Regions from separate parts of the Streptomyces sp. NPDC048278 genome, predicted to be linked through region 4. Evidence: riboswitches for the same ligand, from Rfam matches in the RefSeq annotation. Region 4 holds a riboswitch; each other region holds the start of a gene.

What was found. Region 4 has a riboswitch for cyclic di-AMP ahead of AB0D74_RS24415 (transglycosylase SLT domain-containing protein). Riboswitches for the same ligand answer to the same signal wherever they lie in the genome.
Region 1: another riboswitch for cyclic di-AMP. It lies ahead of AB0D74_RS06075 (M23 family metallopeptidase); the one in region 4 lies ahead of AB0D74_RS24415 (transglycosylase SLT domain-containing protein).
Region 2: another riboswitch for cyclic di-AMP. It lies ahead of AB0D74_RS20500 (M23 family metallopeptidase); the one in region 4 lies ahead of AB0D74_RS24415 (transglycosylase SLT domain-containing protein).
Region 3: another riboswitch for cyclic di-AMP. It lies ahead of AB0D74_RS26815 (NlpC/P60 family protein); the one in region 4 lies ahead of AB0D74_RS24415 (transglycosylase SLT domain-containing protein).

The regions. Positions count from the first base shown of each region.
Region 1 covers NZ_JBEZLP010000002.1:538,831-542,021, reverse strand. The annotation lists gene AB0D74_RS06080 (aldo/keto reductase) at 1-259, opposite strand, end outside; gene AB0D74_RS06075 (M23 family metallopeptidase) at 496-1,533, opposite strand; cyclic di-AMP (ydaO/yuaA leader) riboswitch at 1,541-1,701, opposite strand; gene AB0D74_RS06070 (PP2C family protein-serine/threonine phosphatase) at 1,952-3,046, opposite strand.
Region 2 covers NZ_JBEZLP010000011.1:54,874-58,064, reverse strand. The annotation lists gene AB0D74_RS20505 (GntR family transcriptional regulator) at 1-328, opposite strand, end outside; gene AB0D74_RS20500 (M23 family metallopeptidase) at 679-1,434, opposite strand; cyclic di-AMP (ydaO/yuaA leader) riboswitch at 1,447-1,610, opposite strand; gene AB0D74_RS20495 (pitrilysin family protein) at 1,802-3,190, opposite strand; gene AB0D74_RS20490 (pitrilysin family protein) at 3,187-3,191, opposite strand, start outside.
Region 3 covers NZ_JBEZLP010000016.1:103,402-106,592, forward strand. The annotation lists gene AB0D74_RS26815 (NlpC/P60 family protein) at 148-1,305, opposite strand; cyclic di-AMP (ydaO/yuaA leader) riboswitch at 1,313-1,487, opposite strand; gene pcrA (DNA helicase PcrA) at 1,800-3,191, shown strand, end outside.
Region 4 covers NZ_JBEZLP010000014.1:37,494-40,684, forward strand. The annotation lists gene AB0D74_RS24410 (polyprenyl synthetase family protein) at 1-728, opposite strand, end outside; cyclic di-AMP (ydaO/yuaA leader) riboswitch at 1,813-2,009, shown strand; gene AB0D74_RS24415 (transglycosylase SLT domain-containing protein) at 2,015-2,503, shown strand; gene AB0D74_RS24420 (HAD family hydrolase) at 2,549-3,191, opposite strand, start outside.

The sequences.
Region 1 (3,191 bases), on a different contig from region 4:
TCGCGATGACGACGTCGTCGCGGTTGCCGCGCGCCTTGACCCACTTGCCGATGATCGTCTCGGACTCGCCGCCCTTGTTGCCCTCGATCCACGCCGTGTACGAGTCGGCTGTGTCGACGAAGTTGCCGCCCGCGGCGGCGTACGCGTCGAGGACGGCGAAGGAGGTGGCCTCGTCGGCGGTCCAGCCGAAGACGTTGCCGCCGAGGGCGAGCGGGAAGACCTCGAGGTCGGAAGAGCCGAGTTTGCGAAGAGCAGTCATGCTCCACTTCAACACGGGCCGCCTGGTGACCCATCCCGTGTTTTACGAAGGTCTCGTAAAAGCGGAAGCCACGGCTCGGCACACCGGCGGCCCTGACGCCGGGGGGTTGCCGTCAGGGCCGCCGGGGGCCGGTGGGCGCGGTCCGAATCCGCGTCCGGTCAGTCTGAGATCCGGTCGGTCCCAGATCAGATCGGTCTCAGATCAGATCGGTCTCAGGTCAGTCGGGCCAGGTCGGGTCAGGGGTTGAGGCCCTTGCCGCGCAGCCAGGTCATCGGGTCGATGGCGGTGGCCTGCCCGTTCGGGTGGACCTCCAGGTGGAGGTGCGGGCCCGTCACGTTGCCGGTGGCGCCGACGCGGCCGATGACGTCGCCGGTGGCGACCTTCTGGCCGACCTTGACGCCGATCGAGGACTGGTGGCAGAACCACAGCTCGGTGCCGTCGTCGAGGGTGATGATCGTGCGGTAGCCGTAGGAGCCGGCCCAGCCCGCCTCGGTGACCGTGCCGCTGTGCACGGCCTTGATCAGCGTGCCGGTGGGCGCGGCGAAGTCGAGGCCGGTGTGGTAGCCGGAGGCCCACATCGAGCCGGCCTGGCCGAACGTGCCGGTGATCGTGTACGAGACGACGGGCAGCGTGTACTGCTTGGCCAGCTCGGCGAGGCGGGCCTGCTCGGCCTTCTCCTTCGCGGAGGCCTCGGCCTTCTGCTTGGCGTCGGCGGCCTGGGTCGCGGCGGCCTTCTCCGCCCTGGCCTCGGCGTCCGCGACCGCCTTGTCGGCGGCGGCGACGGCCTTGGCGCTGGCCTTGGTGTCGAGCTGGCTCTGCTGCTGCGCGGCCTGCGCGATGATCCGGCTGCGCAGCGCCTCGCCGGCGTCGGACGACGAGGAGTCCGCGTCGGTGGCGGTCGTCGTGGTGACGCTGCTGAGCGCGGTCTGGGTGGCCTGGTGGCCGCTGCCCTCGCCGAGCAGGGCGTCGACGGAGGAGGGCAGGTCGGGCAGCGAGATGGAGACCGGCGGCTTGCCGGTGTTGGCGCTGGCCATGCCGCCCGCACCGACGGCGGCGATCACGCCGACGCCGAGAACCGTGGAGCTGCGGGCGAGCCCGCCGCCCTTCTGCTTGGCGACCCGGTGCCGGCCGCGTACCGCGGAGAGGGACTCCTCGGTGGGGTTCCACTCCTCGAACGGGCCCTCGTCGGTGCGGTAGCCGCCGTAGCCGAAGGTCTCGGGCTGACGCTGGCTGGGCACGAACGGGGCTGTAGGAGCAGGCGGGTTGGACGCCACGCGGGCGCACTCCTTTCCTTCCGCTGCCTACCGGGTTAGCTGACGGGTTCGGAGCGGGAAGGTCTCCTACGCGCGTATACCGGCCGTTTCCTACCCGGCGGTAGCCGTGCGATTCACCCCATGGTGGTGGTTCCCCGGTTCCCTTGCGGGATTCGGCGCGTGCGCACGGAGCCGTCGCGGGTGACGGCTGGGACGACCGCGCTGCGTTATCGAACGTTAATAGACGCGGCTACCAGATTCCAAGCAGTTCGTCTTGATCATTAAGCTTTCAAAGCATGGACTTACCTGCCACGACCGGTCAAAAACGGTCGAGTCGGCGGTGCACGCTGCTCAGCTCAGGAGTCACACAGGTTTTGATGGTGACTCAGTTGTTATGCGCAGGGCGGTCGTCCGGACACCCACCGTGACCGCGCGCCGCTCAGGGCCGCCGTACGGCGAGCAGCGCCATGTCGTCCGTCAAGCCGCCGCCGGTGTGCCGGCGCACCTCGGCCGCGATCCGGTCCACCAGAGGGCCGGGGGCGGTGACGGTACGGCCGGCCAGCCGCCGCTCCGGGTCGTAGAACCGGCCGTGCGCGTCCCGCGCCTCGGAGAGGCCGTCGGTGTGCAGCAGCAGCGTGGCCCCGCTCGGGAACGCGTACTCGGCCGCCCGGTCGGGCCACGCGCCCAGCCCGCCCATCCCGAGCGGCAGCGCGGCCTCCGGTGCCCGCAGCGGGCGCACCTCGCCGTCGCCGAGCAGCAGCAGGGGCGGCGGATGACCGCGGTTGACGAGCCGGAGCGTGCCGTCGCCGTGCGGGAGTTCGGCGAGTACGGCGGTGGCGAACCCCTCGTCGGCGACGATCCCGCCGCGCCGCACGCCCTCGCGCACCAGCGCCCGCTCCAGCCGTCCGGCGACCGCCTCCAGCGTGGCCTCCTGCTCGGCGGCCTCCCGGAACGCGCCGATGAGCACGGCGACGGCGGCGACCGCGCCGGTCCCCTTGCCGCGCACGTCGCCGACGACCAGCCGCACGCCGTACGGGGTGTCCTGGACGGCATACAGGTCGCCGCCGATGAGGGTGCCCTCCTGGGCCGCCTGGTAGCGGGCGGCGATCTCGAAGCCGCCGATCCGCTCGGCGGGCTCGGGCAGCACGGCGCGCTGGGCGGCCTCGGCGACCTCGCGGGCGGAGGCGAGGCGCTGGTCGCCGATCCGGACGATCCGGTTGATGCCGGCGGCGAGGACGGCGACGGTCGCCACCGTGACGATCTCGGTGACAGCGTCGGCGTCCGGGACAACAGAGGACCGCGCGTGCACGGCGTACGTGGCGAGCAGCGCGGCCAGACCCGTGAGGAGGGTGGTGCGCAGGGAGGCGAGCGGCGCGGCGATCAACGGGGCGGCCGTGAAGAAGGGGACCGCGGTGAAGGCCGCGGGGGTGAGGACGTCGTAGCAGACACCCGTGCAGATCAGCAGCGCGGGCAGGATGCGGGCGAGGGTGCGGGCGGACACCGGGCCGCGCCGCTCCGCCTCTCCACGGCCCACCACACGACCCCCCTGATGCACCACGTGTCCGACGTGCTCGACGCGCTCGACATGCCTGACGTATTCGATGGGTTCGATGCCTGTCCGTCCAGGTTTGCGGCTGTGGGCGGGTGAAGCGACTGGTGTGGGCCGGGCGGATGAGTAC
Region 2 (3,191 bases), on a different contig from region 4:
GCCTGACCAGCCCGCGCAGCACCTTGAGGTGGGCCTCGGTGCGGCGCTGGGCGGCCCGGGAGGCACCGAGCGGCTCCAGGAGCATGCGCATCTCCAGCAGGTCGGCGGCCTCCTGCTCGGTCGGTTCGGCCACACACGCGCCCGCGTGCCGACGGGTCACCACGAAGCCCTCGGCCTCCAGGGTGCGCAGGGCCTCACGGACGGGGACGCGTGAGACCCCGTAGCGGCGGGCCAGGAGTTCCTCGGTGAGCCGGCTGCCGCGCTCGTAGACACCTGCGACGATGTCGTCCCGGATCGCCGTGCATACCGAGTGCGCCGGAATACGCATGACCGACCTCCGCCTTAATCCCCGTGAAACGCCGCCGAGTGGCGTCCGTTCCGTGACTCTATTGCAATGGGCCGCAATTTCCGACGGGGGGCCGGAATCCAGGGATATATTTTGGACACCGGGGGCACGAAAACGACGAAAGCCCCGGCGCGGGGGCCGGGGCTCCGGAACATCTCAGAAGTTGTTGTCGCGCGGTGGTCGGGTGCGGGTGCGTCGTGGCCGGTCGCGCAGTTCCCCGCGCCCCTTTCAGGGGCGTCAGCGCAGCGCCCCTTCAGGGGCGCGGGGAACTGCGCGAGCAACCCCCGCGCACCCGCACCCGACCACCGAGGCCACGCCGACCCCTGCGCGGGTCAGACGTTCACGCCGTGCTTGCGGAGGTAGGCGACCGGGTCCACGTCGGAGCCGTACTCGGCGGTCGTACGGGCCTCGAAGTGGAGGTGGGGTCCGGTCGTGTTGCCGGTCGAGCCGGAGAGGCCTATCTGCTGGCCCGGGGTGACCTGCTGGCCCACCGAGACGCCGATGGACGAGAGGTGGCCGTACTGGGTGTACATGCCGTCGGCCATCTTGATGACGATCTCGTTGCCGTACGCCCCGCCCCAACCGGTGGAGACGACCGTGCCGGTGCCGACCGCGTGCACGACCGTGCCGCTCGCGGCGTGGAAGTCGATGCCGGTGTGGGCGCCGGAGGACCACAGGGAGCCGCCGGTCTTGTAGCCGGTGGACACGTAGGAGTCGCTGATCGGCGCGACGAAGGTGTTGAGGCGCTTGCGCTCGGCCGCACGGGCGGCGCGCACCTCGGCCGCGCGCTCCTTCTTGGCCTGCTCCGCGGCCTTCTTGCGGGCCGCCTCCTCGGCCGCCTTGCGCTCGGCGACGGCCTTCTGGGCAGCGGCCTGGGCGTCGATCTGCTCGGCGACGGAGTCGCTGATCGTGATGACGGGGGTGAGGCCGGTCTGCTCGACGGAGTTCTCGGCGGCGAGCGCCGGGGCGGCGGAGACGGTGCTGATGACACCGGTGGTGGTGAGGGCCGCGATACCGGCGGCCTGCGCGGTGGTGCGCTTCACCCGGCCGGGACGACGGTGCTTCCCGGAGGCGCACATGAACGCCATGTAGAGGCTGGTCCTTTCCTTCCCTCTCGCCTACCGGGTTAGCTGACGGGTTCGGAGCAGGAAGGTCTCCTACGGGCCCCCTCGCGACACGCGCGGGCACCCGATTCACCCCAGGGACTTCGTGGGTCCCCGGCTCCCCTGGCTCGCGCCGTAGGGGGACTCGGCGATGGCTGTCCGGTGCCGCGGACGCGGCGCGATGCCTGACGGACAGCCCGGAAGAACCTACGAGGGCACGCCTTCCATGCTCAAACGGATCACTGCTTTTGTCGCGTATCCCACAGGGCAGACAGGCAACCTCCGCCCCAATTCGGACATTCCAGAGCCCTGGTGGCCGGGGGTCACCAGGGCTCCGCACACGCGCGTACCGCTACTCGGCGGTGACGACCGTGACTTCGCCGATCCCGAGCGCCTCCACGGGCTCCTTGATCTGCGCCGCGTCCCCGACGAGGACGGTCACCAGGTGGTCCACCGGGAAGGCGTTCACGACCGCCGCGGTGGCCTCCACGGTGCCGGTGCCCGCGAGTTGACGGTAGAGCGTGGCCTGGAAGTCGTCGGGCAGGTACTGCTCGACCTGGTCGGCCAGGGTGCCGGCGACCGCCGCGGCCGTCTCGTACTTGAGCGGCGCCACCCCGACGAGGTTCTGCACGGCCACGTCGCGCTCGGCGTCCGTGAGGCCCTCGGCGGCGAGCGTGCGCAGCACCGTCCACAGGTCCGACAGGGCCGGGCCGGTGTTCGGGGTGTCCACGGAGCCGCTGATGGCGAGCATCGAGGCCCCGGTGCCGTCGGGGGCGGACCGCAGGACCTGCCCGAAGGAGCGGACGCCGTAGGTGTAGCCCTTCTCCTCGCGCAGGACGCGGTCCAGGCGGGAGGTGAGGGTGCCGCCCAGGCAGTAGGTGCCGAGCACCTGGGCGGGCCAGACGCGGTCGTGCCGGTCGGGGCCGACGCGGCCGATGAGCAGCTGGGTCTGGACGGCGCCGGGGCGGTCCACGATGACGACCCGGCCGGTGTCGTCGGCGGACACCGACGGGACCGGGCGGGGCTGCGCGGTGGAGCCGTGCCAGGCGCCCAGGGTCTCGCCGAGCAGCTCGTCCAGGTCGATGCCGGTCAGGTCGCCGACGACGACCGCGGTGGCCGTGGCGGGGCGCACGTGCCGGTCGTAGAAGGCGCGGACGGCGACGGCGTCGATCTTCTCGACGGTGTCCTCGGTGCCCTGGCGCGGACGGGACATCCGCGCGGTGGACGGGAACAGCTGCCGGTAGAGCTCCTTGGCGGCCCGGCGGCTCGGGTTGGCCAGCTCGTGCGGGATCTCGTCGAGGCGGTTGCGGACCAGCCGCTCGATCTCGCTCTCGGCGAACGCGGGGGCCCGCAGGGCGTCGGAGAGCAGCCCGAGGCCCTTGGCGAGCCGGGAGGCCGGGACCTCCAGGCTGACGCGGACGCCGGGGTGGTCGGCATGCGCGTCGAGGGTGGCGCCGGCCCGCTCCAGCTCGGCGGCGTACTCCTCGGCGGCGTGCTTGTCGGTGCCCTCGGAGAAGGCGCGCGCCATGATGGTGGCGACGCCGTCCAGGCCGGCCGGTTCGGCGTCCAGGGGCGCGTCCAGGAGCACCTCGACGGCGACGACCTGCTGGCCGGGGCGGTGGCAGCGCAGCACGGTCAGGCCGTTGTCCAGGGTGGCGCGCTCTGGGGCCGGGAAGGCCCAGGGCTTTGCCTCGCCCGGCTGCGGCTGGGGGTGGAAGTCCATGGTGGCGAGCTCGGTCACT
Region 3 (3,191 bases), on a different contig from region 4:
ACGGGGCACGCGCGCGTGTCACGAACGATGCACGCGCGCGTGCGGCCCGAAAACCGCGCGCCGGTGCGCCGAGGCGTGCGGGGGACGGGCGGGGGAGTGCGGGGGAGCGGGTGGGGCGCCCGGGGGACGGCGGGCGCCCCGTGAGGGTCAGGCCGGCCGCACCACGCTGTGGATGATCGACTCGCCGCCGTAGTAGATCGACTCCTCGCGGACGTAGGCGCCGGGCTTGGGGGCGTGGATCATCATGCCGTTGCCGATGTAGATGCCGACATGGCTGACGTCGTCGTAGAAGAAGACCAGGTCGCCGGGCCGGGCGTCGGCGAGGGGGACGGTGGTGCCGGCGTTCACCTGGTCGTAGGTGGTGCGCGGCAGGGAGACGCCCGCGGCCTTCCAGGCGGCCTGGGAGAGCCCGGAGCAGTCGTAGGAGCCGGGGCCGGTGGCGCCCCAGACGTACGGCTTGCCGATCTGCGCGCGGGCGAAGGCGATCGCCTTGGCGGCCTTCGTGGCGTAGGCGGAGTCCGAGCCGGAACCGGAGCCGGAGCCCGAGTCGGAAGAGGAGCCGCTCGACGCCGAGGACGACGCCGCCTGGTCGGCCGCCGCGGCCTGCTGCTTCGCCAGTTCCGCCGCCTTGCGGTCCGCCGCCTCCTGCTGCCGCTTCTCGATCGCCGCCAGCCGGGCCTTCTCCGCGGCCGTCAGCTGCGACAGCAGCTCCCGCGCGGAGGCCAGCTTCGTCTGCACGGTGGTCTTGGCGGTCTTGAGGTCGTCCTGCGTCTCGGTGAGCGTGTCGAGGCTCTGGGAGGCCTCCTGCCGCTTCTTCATGGTCGCGGACTGCTCGGTGACGTAGTCGTCGACCGCGCCCTTCTGGCGCGAGGTCAGGCGGCTCATCAGCTGGTCCTGGTCGAAGTAGTCCTGGGGACTGTCCGCGAGCAGGAAGGTCGCCGTGTCGGGGACGCTCGCCCCGGTCCGGTACTGGGCCGCCGCGAACGAACCCAGTTCCTCACGCGCCTTGTTGAGCCGGTCGGTGCGCCGGGCGACGTCGTCGAGCAGGGCGTCGACCTGCTTGCGCTGCCTGCCGGTCCGCTCCTTGGCCGCGTTGTACTTCTCGGTCGCCGACTCCGCCTGCCGGTAGAGGGAGTCGACCTTCTTCTCGACCTCCTCCAGGCTCGGCTTGCCGTCGTCGGAGGGGGCGGCCTCGGCCGTCTGGGAGAACAGGGCCATGGAGGTGAGGGCTGCGGTGGCCAGGGCGGGGGTGCGTATGCCTGCCGCGCGCGTTCCTGACGGCCGGGACTTGCGGTGCGACGCCAACGGGGGCGACTCCTTCCAGCGTTCCGCCTACCGAGTTAGCTGTCGGGTTCGGGCGGGTGGTTCGGAAGGGTTGCCCTACGGTCCGTTCTCCGGTGGGGAGTCGGGACCGATTCACCCCAAGGTCGGTGTGGGTCCCCGGCTCCGGGTGCGCGGCGGCACTCCGGACTCGGCGGAGGCCGTGCGGCCCGGCGACGTTCGCCGGTGGGGGTCGTGCGGCCTGCCCGGCACGCTAGCCAACTCGTGTGGTCTCTGTGAAGTTTGATGTGCGATATGCCCGATACATTTTCGTGACCTTGGCGTTGTGTGGGGTCCGGGCGGCGCGATTCGGGATGTTATGGGCGGCTTGCCCGATGGTGTCGAAGGGTTCGAGACGGGTGTTCCCTGCTGCGTGACGCGCGTCGACCGGCCGTGACGGAGTGGATCTGTTCGGTGACCGGGACGAGTTTTCGGGGCGGCGGCCGGTTGTCGGTGGGGCGCCCTAGACTCGGAGAGCGATGAGCAGCCTCTTTGACGACAGCTTCCTGGCGAACCTCCAGGCCCCCCGCGGCCATGACGAGGAACCTCCGCCGCCGCCCGAGGACGAGCACGCTCCGGAGTCGATTCCGGACGATCTGTTCGGCGGGAAGTTCGACATGCCCCCGGACCGGGACGCCTACTACCGCGACGGCGCCGCCCGCCCGGCCCTGGACCCGGCCGCACTCCTGGAGGGGCTGAACGACAACCAGCGGGCGGCCGTCGTGCACGCCGGCTCCCCGCTGCTCATCGTGGCCGGCGCCGGTTCCGGCAAGACGCGCGTGCTCACCCACCGCATCGCCCACCTGCTCGGCGCGCGCCAGGTGCACCCGGGCCAGATCCTCGCGATCACCTTCACCAACAAGGCCGCGGGCGAGATGAAGGAGCGCGTCGAGCACCTCGTCGGCCCGCGCGCGAACGCGATGTGGGTGATGACCTTCCACAGCGCCTGCGTGCGGATCCTGCGCAGGGAGAGCAAGAAGCTCGGCTTCACCTCCTCCTTCTCGATCTACGACGCGGCCGACTCCAAGCGCCTGATGGCCCTGGTCTGCCGGGACCTGGACCTCGACCCCAAGCGGTTCCCGCCGAAGTCCTTCAGCGCCCAGGTCAGCAACCTCAAGAACGAGCTGGTCGACGAGGAGGACTTCGCCGCCCGCGCGAGCGACGGCTTCGAGAAGACCCTCGCCCAGGCCTACGCCCTCTACCAGTCCCGGCTGCGCGAGGCGAACGCCCTCGACTTCGACGACCTGATCATGACGACGGTCAATCTGCTGCGCGCCTTCCCGGACGTCGCCGAGCACTACCGCCGCCGCTTCCGGCACGTCCTGGTCGACGAGTACCAGGACACCAACCACGCGCAGTACGCCCTCGTGCGCGAGCTGGTCGGCACCGGCGAGCCCGACCTGCCCCCCGCCGAGCTCTGCGTCGTCGGTGACGCCGACCAGTCGATCTACGCCTTCCGGGGCGCGACGATCCGCAACATCCTCCAGTTCGAGGAGGACTACCCGAACGCGACGACGATCCTCCTGGAGCAGAACTACCGCTCCACGCAGACGATCCTCTCCGCCGCCAACGCGGTCATCGAGCGCAACGAGTCCCGCCGCCCGAAGAACCTGTGGACCAACGCGGGCGCGGGCGCGCAGATCACCGGCTACGTCGCCGACACCGAGCACGACGAGGCACAGTTCGTCGCCGAGGAGATAGACCGTCTGACGGACGCGGGCGAGGCGAAGGCGGGCGATGTCGCCGTCTTCTACCGCACCAACGCGCAGTCCCGTGTCTTCGAGGAGATCTTCATCCGGGTCGGCCTGCCCTACAAGGTCGTCGGCGGCGTCCGCTTCTACGAGCGCAAGGAGGTCCGGGACGTCCTCGCC
Region 4 (3,191 bases):
CCCTCGCGGAGGTCCGTCCCCGGGGTCTTGCCGGACTCGCGGGAGTCGGAGGCGATGTCCAGCACGTCGTCGGCGAGCTGGAAGGCGACACCGAGCCGTTCGCCGTACTGGGTGAGGACGTCGACGACCGTCTCGTCGGCACCGGACAGCAGGGCGCCGAAGCGGCAGGAGACCGCGACCAGCGAGCCGGTCTTGCCACTGAGCACGTCGAGGTAGTGCTCGACCGGGTCACGGCCGTCCGACGGGCCTGCCGTCTCCAGGATCTGACCGGTCACCAGCCGCTCGAACGCGAGGGCCTGGACCCGGACCGCCTCGGGGCCGAGGTCGGCGAGGATCTGGGAGGCGCGGGCGAAGAGGAAGTCACCGGTGAGGACGGCGAGCGAATTGCCCCAGCGGGTGTTGGCGCTGTCGACACCGCGCCGCACGGCGGCCTCGTCCATGACGTCGTCGTGGTACAGCGTGGCCAGGTGGGTGAGCTCGACGACGACGGCCGACGGCACGACACCGGGCGCGTACGGGTCGCCGAACTGCGCGGCGAGCATCACCAGCAGCGGACGGAACCGCTTCCCGCCGGCCCGCACGAGGTGCTGCGCGGCCTCCGTGATGAAGGGGACCTCGCTCTTGGTGGCTTCTAGCAAGCCCTCCTCGACAGCCGTCAATCCGGCCTGGACATCGGCTTCCAGAGCCTGGTCCCGCACGCTCAGCCCGAACGGCCCGACGACGGTCACGAGGGGTCTCCTGTCTGCTGGTGTCTACTGGCGATTACACGGTTTGTCGATAGGTCGCTGCCATCACTCAAGTCAGCGTATCCGGTCAGGTTTCGATCACCGATAGCGCCCACGGTTACACCCCGGGCGCTATCGGATCACGACCGTTATGTTTTTGATCAGCTGATACGACCTGACATCCACTGACTTAACAGGAAGTGCGGGTAGTTGTCCCGAACCGGGACCCGGGCCGTGTCCCGGGCTACGTCCCCGGCCATGTCCCGGACCGGACCCCTCACCGGACTCTCCGGGCAACCGCCGCCCGCGAGCGGCCCTGCCTCCCCGGACCGACGTCACCTGCCCGGGGGTACCCGCTCCGCCGCCCGCCCAAGCCGACGGGGATACACGATGCACGAACGGCGGCACCGTGCACCCGCCCGTACACCGTTCCTCCACGAGACCCTGCACGACGACCTCCCCGATCCGCGCCCCCCGACCGCGCGCGTGACGCCCGGGCGCCCACGATGTCAACGACGTGCACTGCAGGGGAGGTTCCGCCCTCACGGTGGACACGCGCACCGGGCGCCGATTACCCGACACCCCCCTCGGTCGACGTGACGAGAATCACGCGCGCAGGCGACACCCCTCCCCCGACATCCGGACTTACCAACCGGCCGTCCCGGCCACCCCGTTGAACCCGACGAGCGCATGCGCGTACCGAAAAACCGACAATACGGACTATTCTCGATAATCGTCTGGATTGATTGCATCCGGGGAGGCAATCCGAACGAATGCGGGCGGGGCGCTATTCCCTCGACCCGGAGAAAAGCCGGATTCCACGAATCCCACATGTCCCAATTTGCCGTTATTGCGGATTCGTGAAGTAGGTCACGTGAGCCCGGGCGTCACAGGGGCCATTAGGGGACCCTTCCTCCCCTTTCCCCGCAAGCCAGTTGAGGGTTGGCAACCGCAAAGGATCAAGTGCCCCATACGGCACAGATCAAGGTCAATCGGCATGTTGTGTGAATCAGCCTCTTGTTCCGGACATGTGCTCTCGCATACGTTCCGCCTCGCCGGGCGGACGCCGAATCCTGCCGCCGCCCGTAGTGACCCATCAACGAGTTCATTCGCATGGCAGGAGCGGGGGACCCAGGTAAGTCGCCGGACCGGGCGGCCGACGTCACAGGACGGACGTCGTTCCGGAACGGCTAGGGGTGAAGTCGCATCGCCTTCGGGCGGTGCGGCCGGGTACTCCCCAGGCCCGAACCCGACAGCTCACCTCGCAGGCGACGGAGAGGAACTTCGCCATGCCTGCTGCCGCTCAGCACCGCCGTACCCGCCGCAACCGCATCGTCCGCACGCTCGCCGTCGTCGGCACCGGTGCCGCCGTCCTCGCCCTGCCGCTCATCGGGGCGACGGCCGCGTCCGCCGCCGGCTCCTCCACCACGACTGCCTCGACGACCCTCGCCGGGTACCCGAACAACCTCGACGGCTGGATCCGCGAGTCGCTCGCGATCATGCGGGAGAAGAACATCCCGGGCACCTACAACGGCATCTACCGCAACGTGATGCGGGAGTCCTCCGGCAACCCGCAGGCCATCAACCTCTGGGACTCCAACGCGGCCAAGGGCATCCCGTCCAAGGGCCTGCTCCAGGTGATCGACCCGACGTTCAAGACCTACCACGTGGACGGCACGTCGTTCGACGTCTACGACCCGGTCGCGAACATCACCGCCGCCTGCAACTACGCAGCCGCGCGGTACGGCTCGATCGACAACGTCCACGGCGCGTACTGACCGACGTCCGTTCGACGACCCTTCGACGTCCTTCGCCGTCCTAGGTCAGTCGAAGAGTCTTTCGAGGACGACGGCGATGCCGTCGTCCTCGTTCGACGTGGTGATCTCGTCGGCCACCGCCCTGAGTTCGGGGTGGGCGTTGGCCATCGCCACCCCGTGGGCCGCCCATTCGAACATCGGGATGTCGTTGGGCATGTCACCGAAGGCGATGGCCTGTTCGGGGCTCAGCCCCAGACGGTCGGCGGCCAGCGCGAGCCCGGTCGCCTTGGTCACCCCGCACGGCTGCAGTTCGACGGTCCCCGGCCCCGACATCGTGACCGTCGCGAGCGATCCGACCACCGAGCGGGCCGTCGTCGTCAGTTCGTCGTCGGACAGGGTGTGGTGGCGCAGCAGCACCTTGCTGATGGGCGCGCACCACAGGTCGTCGCGCCGGGCGACGCGCAGGGCGGGCAGCGTGGGGTGGGGCATCAGGTAGCCCGGCTCGATGAGCGTGAGCCCGTCCACGCCGTCCTGGTCGACCGCCGCGTACACCTGGCCGATCTCGGCCTCGATCTTGCCGAGTGCGGTCTCGGCCAGCTCCCGGTCCAGGGTGACCGACCACAGCAGCCGGTTCGCCCCGGCGTCGTACACCTGCGCGCCCTGACCGCAGACGGCGAGTCCCGTGCAGCCGAGGTCGTCGAGGAGCGGG